One region of the Paenarthrobacter sp. FR1 genome, then DNA from elsewhere that is predicted to be linked to it. Evidence: predicted binding sites of a transcription regulator. Region 1 holds the regulator's gene; each other region holds the start of a gene.
What was found. Region 1 encodes LexA, which represses DNA repair genes until DNA is damaged. Its sites were predicted from a motif close to TCGAACANNTGTTCGA; they were not measured.

Region 1 (3,911 bases):
CCAAGCCCAGCCCTGTCCCCGTGGGATTGTTGGGCGAGCACAGGAAAACGATGTTGGCACCGGTTTCCCGGACTTGGGCAGCGGCCGACTCCGCGTCCAACCCATAGTCGTCGGCACGGACGCCACGGACATACTCGGTGTCCGTGCCGCTGGCGAGCAACGGGTACATGGAATACGTAGGCGGGAAGCCAAGGGCTTTGCGCCCCGGACCACCAAATGCTTGGAGGATCTGCTGCAGGACCTCGTTTGATCCGTTGGCGGCCCAGATATTGTCCGGGGAGAGTCCGTGACCAAGGTACTCGGCCAGCGACTGGCGAAGTTCCGTGAACTCGCGGTCCGGGTAGCGGTTCAGTCCCGTGGCCGCAGCAGCGACGGCTTCAGTGATGGCGGCCTGGACATCCGCAGGGACACCATGGGTGTTCTCGTTGACGTTGAGCAAAATAGGGACATCAAGCTGCGGTGCGCCGTAGGGGCTCAGTCCACGCAGGTTGGTCCGGAGGGGAAGTCGGTCAAGTCGCTCAAGCTGGTCACTCACCACGTCAGTTTAAGGTGCCGCCGGGACTGCCGACTAACTGTGACGCCGGAGCATCCGTTTCCCTGCTGGTGGAGCGACTCAGTTGGCTGGGACAAACAGCTGCTGGCCGGGCTGGATACGTCCGCCGCGGAGGTCGTTCAACTGGATGATTTCCGCGATGACATCGCGCGGATCGCGCTCCGGAGCGGCTGCACCGGCGATACCCCACAGGGATTGGCCAGGTTGCACAGTGACGGTAACCGCCACCGGCGGATGCAGCTGAGCCTGCGAGTCCGAGGCCTTGGCGGGCGAAGTGATGAATCCGGCGAGGCTTAGCAGCGCAGCCACCAGCAGCATCGCGGGAATGCCGAAGAAGACCATCCGACCCCGACGGGTGAGCCGCAGGCGCGAGGGAGCCTGAGTGGTGCGGAAATCAGCGAACGTAGTGATTGCGGACATGAGCTGAGCCCTTCTGAGCTATTGCCTCACGCCGGAGTGCCCGGCGTTCGACTGCCAATTCTTTGTGTCCCCCTCCACCGACCCCGATGTTCGAACACTTTCTTCGAACATCCCGCATCAGCATCAGGTTTATAGAACACATATTCGAACCTTGCTATGACATTTTTAGCACTTATCAACGAACGGTGTCGAGACTCGCTAGAACAAATGTTTGATAAACGCCTGTGGCTGCCCTACGTTTGAGTGAAGAAACAGCACTGTTTCAGTGGAACAGGAGGGTCTGACATTTTTCAGGCCCTGCATCCCGGAGACTCTTCGGGGCGGAATGGAAAGGCATTGGCGAACATGGCAGCGAAAGCCACAGGCGGCGGGGCACCCCTGCGGAGCCAACAGCCTCAGAAGAGTCCCAAGAGCCTGACTGTCCGGCAGAAGAAAATCCTGGAGACCATCCAGCGGTCAGTGAACGACAACGGCTATCCCCCCAGCATGCGCGAAATCGGCGACACCGTGGGCCTCGCCAGTTTGTCGAGCGTCACCCACCAGCTCTCCCAATTGGAAAAACTGGGCTACCTCCGCCGCGATCCCAAGCGTCCCCGGGCCATGGAAGTCCTCATGCCGTTGACCCTCGACGGCGGGCCCATCCCTGGAGTTGAAGCGCCTACGACGCTTCGCAGCGCAGGAGGCCTCGCCGTGACGGAGCTGGCCAGCGCCAGCGATACCGCCATGGTTCCCCTGGTAGGCCGCATCGCAGCGGGCGGTCCAATCCTGGCGGACCAGACAGTGGAAGACGTACTCCCGCTGCCTCGGCAGCTCGTGGGACATGGCGAACTGTTCATGCTCAAGGTTGCCGGCGACTCCATGATTGATGCCGCCATTTGCGACGGGGACTGGGTGGTTGTCCGGCGGCAAAACGACGCCATCAACGGCGACATCGTGGCGGCACTCCTGGACGACGAGGCCACCGTAAAGACCTTCCGCCAGCGGGACGGGCACACGTGGCTGCTCCCGCAAAACACCCAATACGAACCCATCCTTGGCGATCAAGCCACCATCATGGGCAAGGTCGTCTCGGTCCTGCGTTCCCTCTAGGGGGCTTTGGCCGACCCCAGACGCTCCAGGACCCCACGCACCACCGCTCGGTCGGTCGTGGCCCAGAACGGTGGCAGCGCGGCCCGCAGGAAACCGCCATAGCGTTCTGTCGAGAGCCGTGAGTCGAGCACAGCCACGACACCTTTGTCACCGGTGGAACGGATGAGGCGTCCAGCGCCCTGCGCCAGCCGGATCGCGGCATGTGTTGCCGAAACCGCCATGAAACCGTTCCCGCCTGACTGTGCGACGGCCCGTGAGCGGGCAGTCATCAGGGGGTCATCCGGACGAGGAAAAGGAATGCGGTCGATCACCACGAGCCGGCAGGAACCACCCGGCACGTCGACGCCCTGCCACAGGGACATGGTTCCGAAGAGGCAGGTATCCGGCTCGTCCGCGAATTGCTTCACCAAGGCCGCCATGGTGGATTCGCCTTGGCAGAGGATGTCCACGTCCAGGCGCAGCCGCATGGCATCCGCAGCTTCCTCGGCAGCCCGCCGAGAGGAGAAGAGACACAGTGCTCCGCCGCCGGACGCGCGGATGAGGTCTTCCAACTCATCGAGCGCTTCGGGTGAAGTACCCCGGCCAGGTTTAGGCAGATGCTTCGCTACGTACAACACGCCCTGCTTGGGATAGTCGAACGGCGATCCAACATCGATGCCGGTCCAGCTTGGTGCCCCGTCGCCGATCAGGCCGAGGCCGCCGGCGGCCGGTTCGAAGGCCGAGCCGATGGCCAGCGTAGCTGAGGTAAGCACCACGGTGTGGCCGGCAAAGAGACCCTCCCGGAGCCGTCCCGCGACGCTGAGCGGAGCGATGTTGATGAGGGCAGGTGCGGTCTCGTCAGGTTGCGAATAACCCTGTTGGGGGTCGAAGGTGCTGTTCCGCGAGAACCACACTACTTCCCGGTTCTCCTTGGCCGCGAGCATACGCTCGCACAGTTCAAGAATGAGCATGAGCCGTGAACGCGCAAGCTGCCTGCCGCCGTCCACCGCGTTTGAAGAGTCCGTCTTCGAATCGGACAGCGCCGCGCGCGTGGCGTCCCGCAGCTGGTCCAGGCAATCGAGCTGCTCGTCACTGAGCCCGCTGGGCAACAGCCCATTGGACACGCCGGCTATGGCCATATCCAACCGGTCGGCCGCAGCATTGAGCGCATCCACCGTGATGGCGGTGTGCTTGCGCGCACTCGATGCCGCGGCGTGGACCATGGCCACCGACAACTGGCCCGAAACGGCGCCCGTCACACGGTCTTGGAGCTCATGCGCCTCGTCCACCACCACCACGTCGTACTCAGGCAGCACAGCCAGGCCCTCGAAGGCGCTGACGGCCAACATGGCGTGGTTGGTGACCACCACATCGGCCTCCGCGGCGCGGGAACGAGCCAGCTCACTGAAGCACTCTTCAGCTACGGGGCACTTCTGGGCACCCAAGCACTCCATGGACGTCACTGAAACCTGTCGCCAGGCCCTGTCAGTGACGCCGGGCATGAGTTCGTCCCTATCTCCGGTCGCGGTTTTCTCGGCCCATTCGCGGAGCCGGACCACTTCCTTGCCCAGCTGCGATTGCGGACCGCCCATGGACGCAGCGAAATGCGGCACGCTGGTGTCTTCGCCCAGGGAGAACAGCTGCCCTTCGGAGGGTTCCTCGCTGGGGAACCCTCCCTCGAGTTTCTGCAGGCACACGTAGTTCGCCCTGCCCTTGACGAGTGCCACGTTGACGGGCCGTTCAAGGGCAGGGTTGATGGTCTCCAGCAACCGGGGAAGGTCCCGGCCAACAATTTGGGTCTGGAGTGCCAAAGTGGCGGTGGACACCAGTGTGGGTTTATCGCTGTCCATGGAGTGCGCAATTAACGGAA
Region 2 (3,911 bases), on a different contig from region 1:
GCGCCATCCAATCCGTAGACAAAGGCCAAATGGAAGCAGCACGTTCCTGCGGCATGAGCCCTGCCTCGGCCCTCCGCTACGTCATCATCCCGCAAGCATTTCTTCGGATGCTCCCACCCCTCGGCAACGAGTTCGTGTCCCTGACCAAGAACTCCGCGCTCGTCTCCTTCGTCACCATCGGCGAGCTGTTCCTCGTAGGCCAAACCATCATTTCCCGCACCTTCGACGCCCTGACCGTCTACCTGTTCATCGGCCTCGTTTACTACATCCTCACCAACATCATCGGCCTGGCCGCAAACACCATCGAAAAGAAAATGGCGGTTTACATCTAATGGCACTCCTGGAAACCACCGCAATCACCAAGTCCTACGGCGACCACGAAGTCCTCAAAGGCATCGACTTCGCGATCGAACCCGGAGAAGTCGTCGCAGTCATCGGCCCCAGCGGCGGAGGCAAGTCCACCTTCCTGCGCTGCCTCAACCTGCTGGAAACACCCAGCTCCGGGCACGTGGTCTTCGACGGCGAAGACCTCCTCGCACCAAAAGTCGATCTGGACCGGCTCCGCTCCCGTATGGGCATGGTATTCCAGCAATTCAATCTCTTTCCCAACATGACGGCCCTCAAGAACGTCATGCTCCCGCAAATGGACGTGCTGAAACTCAGCAAGCAGGAAGCCGAAACACGCGCCTTGAAGCTGCTTGAAAAAGTGGGCATGACCAGCCGCGCACAGATCTACCCGAACCGACTCTCCGGCGGACAAAAACAACGCGTTGCCATTGCCCGCGCAGTTGCCATGAATCCGAAAGTCATGCTGTTCGACGAACCCACCAGCGCACTGGACCCGGAAGTCGTCAGCGACGTCCTGGACGTCATGGCCGGCCTCGCCTCCGATGGGATGACGATGGTTGTCGTCACCCACGAAATGGGCTTCGCACGCAAAGTCGCAGATCGGGTGGTGTTCATCGACGGCGGCAAAATCGTAGCCGACCTGCCACCGGACGTATTCTTCTCCGACGCCAATACCAGCCCCCGTATCCAGGCCTTTCTGGACAAAGTTCTCTAACCCAATCAACAGCACACCGTCCACAACGAAGAGGTGCGACAGGCCAAGAATGGGCGACAACAGTCGTCTATGCGACGAGGGCCTGGGCTTGTCCATGATGCTGACACGTATCGAGCCCTGGCCCTCAAGCTTCCCATCCGATCGAGGTCAGTGAATCATGATGGTCGTCGTCGGCTGTGGGCCCACCGTCGCATCCGTCCGCTTGGTGAATCCGACGTTGAACGAGGGGGCCCGTATAGCCGTCCCAAGCAGAGGTCCCCGAACCCTCCAACAACAGCTTTGTGGGTACAGAAAATACACCTCCACCCAGGCCGAGTAGCGGCCCAGCAGCTCCATCACTCGGGCCGAAATGTCCCCGTACAACTCGTAGTTGCTCGACAACGCCACCAGACCCCATTCCTTGGCCCGGGGCCGGAGCTTGAACCACGGGTCCCCCATGGCGATGCCCAGGCGCTTCGCTTCGGGAGAACGGGTGACCGCGCAACCGTCGTTGTTGGAGAGCACAATGACCGGCTTCCCTTCTAGGGAAGGGTTGAACGCGCGCTCGGCCGAGGCGTAAAAACAATTCACGTCCACGTGCGCGATTTCCTGCATCCGGCGCATTACCGCGGTCTTAGACACCGGAGCCACCGAGAATCGTGCATCTGATGCAATAGCGTCGCTTACACATGGTGCAGGCACCTCGTGGCCACACCCCAGATCGTCAGGTCCGCCAAGGCCGGAACCTCGATATCGGGGAAACGCGGATTGTCGGCTTGAAGGATCACGCCCGTGGCCGTGATCCGCAGCCGCTTGATCGTCAGCTCCCCGTCAAGGACCGCGACGACCACGGAACCGTCCTTTGGTTCCCGGGCCCGGTTCACCACCAGTTCGTCGCCGTCGCTGATGCCAGCCTGCTCCATGGACTGCCCGGTGACCCGGACGATGAAGGTGCTGGTGACGTCTTTGACCAGGTGTTCGTTGAGGTCGATCCGACCGTCGAAGTAGTCCTGGGCGGGCGAGGGATAGCCGGCAGCCACCGCAACGGGGGCCAGCAACGCCGTCACCAGAGAGAGTCCCGCATCTATCACACGGGGGCCAACTATCACGCCCACAACACACCTTTTATTCGAATATATGTTCGGATTAACTGTACTCTAGGGGGTTCGACGAAATAGCCGCCGGGGGCGGCGTGGACGGCTTGCACGGCCAATGGGGACAGGGCGGTTTCTAACCAACGTCGCAACAGGTGTTATTTGAACCTAACAGTCCAGACGGTGGTTCGAAGGCCAGTTCGAATTCAGGGAAGCTAATCTTCGAAATGCAGGGGCGTCCTGGGCCGGCCGCCGAAGCTGCCCAGGATGCCCTCGGCGATGGTGCGGACCTTTTCATTCCTGTGGCTGGACGCTTCTGTCAGAAGCTTGAAGGCTTCTTCAGGGGTGCAGCGGTTCTGCGCCATGATCACCCCGCAGGCAAGGTCGATAGTGGTCCTGGATGCCATGGCGGCTTTGAGGTCCGCGTTCAGTAGTTCCACAGCCTCGATTCGGATGGCCAGCCGCAGCGTGCTGCCAGCAACGTCCGCGAAGCCAGCGGCGACCTCAACAACGTCCTGGCTGAATAGTCCGGGGACCGGGGCGAAAAAGTTCAGCACGGCCTCTGATGTCTCTCCCAAATCCATGGGCACGCCGAGTGCGCTGCGGCACCCCTGAGCGAGGAGCGCGGAGCTGTACCTTGGCCATGATGTATCCGTTGCAACGTCATCCAGAAGCACCGGATGCCCCACCTCCAGTGCCTCCAGGCATGGCCCCTGCCCCAGGGCCTGTTCTACCTTGTCCAGCAGCACGGCTTTGTCACTGCTTCCGGCGATGGTCTCGGTTCGCTTGCGCCGGCGCAACGTCAGCGCACAATTAATGTCTGTTCCGGCCGCTTGCCCCACGGCGTTCGAAGCGAAAACCGTCACACCCTGCAGTATCCCGCTGATGTCCGCTGTGCTCGTCACCAGCTCGTGCAGGCCAAGGATGTGCTCGGCTTGTACTAGAGGTTCCATACATTGATTTTAGGAACCCGCGGGGCCTTTCGCATTAGCTTTTTACGCGACGTTGTCGAGGAAAAAAGGTGTAGTAAGTAAACTGATCAGTGAGCCGCTTACGTCCGTCAACAATACTGGGGATACGGCCATGGAAGACCCACGGCAGACAGCCCGTCAGCTCATAGCCCACCATGAAATCACGCTTGAGCGCCTATGGCTTAGGTACTGGGCGGAAGGCGGAGACGCGTCGGTGTCCGAATTCGAGGCTTACCTCTATGGGGCACTGCGCCTGCCCCCATTCGATCTCCGGGTCCTCACGTGGGCAATGGAAGATCCCGGCACAAGCCGAGCCCGCTGACGACTGCTCCCGCCTGGTCTTAGCCCTGTTGATGCGTGCTGCCACGCAGGAGATCCTCCAGTTGGGCATCGCAGGCGTCATAGAAGGGGGCGATATGAATCTGAGATCGAGCCGGTATGAGCTGCAGGAACGGCAGAACAACTTCCTGCTGATCGAAGAGAGAAGGAGTTGCTCCCCACGGCCCCTCAACCGACGGTCTGCTCTGAAGCATGCCCTATTTTCTCATCACCCCACACGCCATGGAAGGGATCCGGACGACATTCCCTCTCTCGATTCGCTGCTTCCGGGCGTCATGAGGACACCCACCGCGCGGCAAAGCCGTCTTAGCACCGTTGGTTCCGTGGCTGTTCAGTCGCAGCACTAACATGACGACCGAAACATGCCGTCGCCGTTCCCCAATCGAGGACAGCCCGTGGCCTGCTGTTGATCTCATCGGCGACGAGGAAAACCTCTCCCGCTTCTAACAGGCCCAGGTCGGCTCC
Region 3 (3,911 bases), on a different contig from region 1:
CTTGAAGCCTGAGGGTATAAACACATGACTGTTGCACGCGCCATCGAAGTCCAGGACGCTACTGCCGCCCCGGAAGTCACCGAAGCTGCCGAGGCCCCGCTGGACGGATTCCGCATCGGCGTCACCTCGCACCGCCGTTCCCGTGACCTCATTGAGGCCCTGGAGCGTCGCGGTGCGAGCGTGTTGCACGCCCCTGCACTGAAGATTGCCCCGGTGCAGGAGGACATGGTCCTTATTGAGGACACCCGCACCATCATTGCTGCCACACCGGATATCTGCATCGCGACCACCGCTTACGGTATGCGGCGCTGGTGTGAGGCTGCCGATTCCTTCGGTATCGGCGAGCAACTCCTGGAGACCTTGTCCGCCTGCCGAATGTTTGTTCGCGGCCCCAAAGCCCGAGGCGCCGTGCGTGCGGCCGGACTTGCCGACGTCGGAATCAGCAGCGATGAAACCACAGCCACACTCGTGGACATGCTCCTGGCAGAGGGGGTGCGCGGCAAGACAGTGGCCGTTCAGCTGCATGGCTACACGGACGTTCGGCAGCTGGAACGGCTCCGCATGTCCGGGGCCACCGTGCTGACCGTGACGCCCTATCGCTGGGTGAAGCCGGATGGCGAGGACAAGCTGCCGCGCCTGATTGAGGCCGTGGTCAGCGGGAACCTGGATGTACTGACTTTCACCAGCGCTCCGGCCGTGGACGCAATGTGGAGCACCGCACATGAAATGGGTCTCTACCGGCAGCTCATCGAGGCCCTCAAGGGGCCGGTCACGGTCGCCGCCGTAGGGCCGGTCACCGCACAGCCACTGGTCGACGCTGGTCTGACGCCGCTCATCCCCGACCGCTACCGCATGGGTGCGCTGATTCGCCTGGTGACCGAACACCTTTCCCTGAACCACGTGCGCCGATTGGAGACCAAGAGCGCCACCATCGAATTGCGTGGGCGCTGCTTGCGGATCAATGGCGAAGTGGTGGAGTTGGCTCCTGCTCCCCTGCTGTTGCTGCGAGCGCTGCTCGGCGCTGGAGGGGCGGTGCTGTCCCGTGAGGCGCTCTCCGAGCTGCTGGACCTGCGCGGTTCCGTGCATGCCCTGGATATGACAGTGAGTAGGCTGCGGTCCGCGCTCCCGGACGGCAAACTCGTGGAAACCGTGGTGAAGCGCGGCTACCGGCTGCGGGCTTAGGTTTTCTGCAACACTGGTCTCCAACACGCTACGCCGCCTTCACCAAGGGAAGTTCGTCCCAGTTGGTGGTGTAGCGGGGGCTGAGCATGTCGCGTTTCATGGACCAGTCCGGTCCGCCCTTGATTCCGGCATGCCCCAGTCCGATGGAGCCACGGCCGTACCGCTTGCTGACGCTCTCCAGCAGGGTGCCAATGCCCCGTTCCTCGTGCCGGTTCTCGAAGATCTCCAAGGGTTTCTGGTTGCCGCTGGGACGGAGGTCGGTGACCATAATCCCGGCTTTGGCGTAGCGCACACCTTCCTGGATTCTGGGTACCAGCGCGTGCGCGGCCCGGGTCAGCAACACCGGATCCGAGGTGGGCATGGGCAATATGACGTTCACTGTGGGGAAGGATTTATCGTTCGGGTTGTAGACGGACGTCGCTGCAAAGGCTGTCAGCAGCTTTGCCTGGAGATCATGCTTGGCCAACCTGGCACTTGCCATCTGCCCGTAGACGCTGAGTACCTGCCGCAGCTGGGCCGCCGTCGTAATCGGTGTGGAAAAGGAGCGGGAGAAGATCAATTGGTCCCGTCCGATCCGTTCCTCTTCCATGGGGATGCAAGGCGTGCCCTGCAGCTCCAGGACGGTGCGCATCATGACAATGGAGAACTTGTCCCGGAGGGCGACGGGATCCGCCCGAACCAGGTCCAGGATCGAGAAGATTCCCATTGCGTTCAGCCGCTTGGTGAGCCTGGTGGCCACGCCCCAGATCTCGATGACGGACAGCCGGGCCATGAGGGCTTCCCGCTGGGCTTCAGGAACCGAGTCCCAGCGGCACACGCCGTTGAAGGCGGGATTGTGCTTGGCCCATTTATTGGCCAGCTTGGCGAGGGTTTTGGTGCGTGCGATCCCGACGCATACCGGAACTCCCACGTGCCTGAAACAGGCAGCTTTGATGGTCCGTCCCAACTCCAGCAAATCCTCCGGCTGGCCCTTGACCCCCAGGAAGGCTTCGTCGATGGAGTAGACCTCCTGCCACGCCGAATAGCGCCGCAACAACTCCATGACCCGTGAGCTGATGTCTCCGTAAAGCTCGTAGTTGCTTGAGAGGGCAATGAGCCCCCATTCCTTGGCCCGTGGAGCCAGTTTGAACCAAGGTTCTCCCAACCCGATTCCAAGCCGCTTTGCCTCGGGCGACCTCGTGACAGCGCAGCCGTCGTTGTTGGAGAGGACGATCAGGGGCTTGCCTTCCAAGGCAGGATTGAAGGCCCGCTCCGCGGAGGCATAAAAGCAGTTGATATCCACGTGGGCGATCTCCTGCATCCGGTGCATGAGGGCTGGCTTGGACATCATTCTCCTTGGTGCGGCGCTAGCATGCGTGGCCTCATAATCGCGGGAGGACACGCGAGCTATTCGAAGATATATTCGAATAGTTCAACTGTACTGCCACCCACCGACACGAAAACATCCCGCCCTTCAGACTGTGGAAAAGTCCGGGGGACGGGATGTCCGTGCAAGGTCCAGCGCGGCTAGGAACCGACGCTGGCGTCTTTCTTATGCACCAGGTAAATGGCTCCGGTGGTGACGTCCTCTTCAAGTGCCTCCAAGGTGCGCCCGCGGGTTTCAGGAACCTGCGTATAGATGAAGATGAGGGCCAGGATGCCCACCACGCCGAAAAGGAAGAACGTGCCTGTAATGCCTACTCCAGCCACCAGCGTGGGGAAGAACAGGCCCAGCAGCGCATTGGCAATCCAGAGACAGAACACGGACAGGCCGATGGCGAACCCGCGGACGTGCAGCGGGAAGATCTCTGACAACATGACCCAGACGGCGATGTTCAAGAACGTTTGCATGGACCCGACGAACGCCACCACCAGGAAGAGGATCACGAACGGACGGGCAGCGTTTCCAACAGGAAGCACAATCGAGGCGATACCGATCAGGAAGTGGCAGACGGTGGTCAGAGTGAAACCCAGCAGCAGGGTGGTACGTCGATTGACGCGCTGCATGAGTGTCAGGGCAATCACGCCACCAACCACCGCAATCACGCCGGGTGCGATGTTGGCAATGAGGGCGGCATTTGAGTCAAAGCCGGCTTCCACCAGCACCGACTGGCCGTAGTACATGATCGAGTTGATGCCCGTCAGCTGCTGTGCCACACCCAAGCCAATGCCTACCAGGATGATGCGCAGGATCCACTTGTCCTTAAGGGCACCCCAGGATGTCGCCTTGGAAGCTCGCTCCTCGTCGGCAAGGTGCTTTACATCGGCCATCTCAGCCTCGGCGCGCTCAACGGAGCGAATGGTCTTCAGGACCACCAACGCTTCTTCCCAGCGCCCCTTCGAAATGAGCCAGCGCGGCGATTCAGGCATCCGCAGCATACCGAAGAACAAGGCAATGGCGGGCAGCGCAGCGACGGCGAGCATAATCCGCCAGACGCCGTCGAACTCTCCCCAGAGATTGCCGATGATGGCGTTGACCACGAACGCCGCGAGCTGGCCGATGACGATCATGAGCTCGTTGCGACCCGCCAGGGAACCGCGGATTTCGTAGGGCGCCAACTCGGCAAGGAAGACGGGAACCACCGTGGAGGCTCCGCCAACAGCCAGGCCGAGAATGACCCGCCCGAGAACCATGACTTCAAAGCTCGGCGCGAAGACGCAGGCAAGGGTTCCGGCAAGGAACAACACGGCCAGCAGGATGATGGTCTTCCGGCGGCCCCAGGAATCCGAAAGCCGACCGCCGCCCACCG

Region 2: the regulator LexA is predicted to act here: its motif matches at 2,172-2,187, upstream of ACR30Z_RS19215 (LexA family protein).
Region 3: the regulator LexA is predicted to act here: its motif matches at 2,573-2,588, upstream of ACR30Z_RS06805 (Y-family DNA polymerase).

Annotation. Positions count from the first base shown of each region.
Region 1 covers NZ_JBPFSF010000013.1:46,700-50,610, forward strand. Annotated here, with positions in the region: gene ACR30Z_RS20195 (histidinol-phosphate transaminase) at 1-535, opposite strand, end outside; gene ACR30Z_RS20200 (LysM peptidoglycan-binding domain-containing protein) at 614-973, opposite strand; gene lexA (transcriptional repressor LexA) at 1,319-2,062, shown strand; gene ACR30Z_RS20210 (ATP-dependent DNA helicase) at 2,059-3,911, opposite strand, start outside.
Region 2 covers NZ_JBPFSF010000011.1:107,602-111,512, forward strand. Annotated here, with positions in the region: gene ACR30Z_RS19200 (ABC transporter substrate-binding protein/permease) at 1-332, shown strand, start outside; gene ACR30Z_RS19205 (amino acid ABC transporter ATP-binding protein) at 332-1,063, shown strand; partial or broken gene ACR30Z_RS19210 (DNA polymerase V subunit UmuC) at 1,358-1,666, opposite strand; gene ACR30Z_RS19215 (LexA family protein) at 1,726-2,157, opposite strand; gene ACR30Z_RS19220 (GAF and ANTAR domain-containing protein) at 2,352-3,089, opposite strand; gene ACR30Z_RS19225 (hypothetical protein) at 3,220-3,429, shown strand; gene ACR30Z_RS19230 (IS30 family transposase) at 3,753-3,911, opposite strand, start outside.
Region 3 covers NZ_JBPFSF010000002.1:460,124-464,034, reverse strand. Annotated here, with positions in the region: gene cobA (uroporphyrinogen-III C-methyltransferase) at 1-12, shown strand, start outside; gene ACR30Z_RS06810 (uroporphyrinogen-III synthase) at 25-1,182, shown strand; gene ACR30Z_RS06805 (Y-family DNA polymerase) at 1,211-2,509, opposite strand; gene ACR30Z_RS06800 (sugar porter family MFS transporter) at 2,689-3,911, opposite strand, start outside.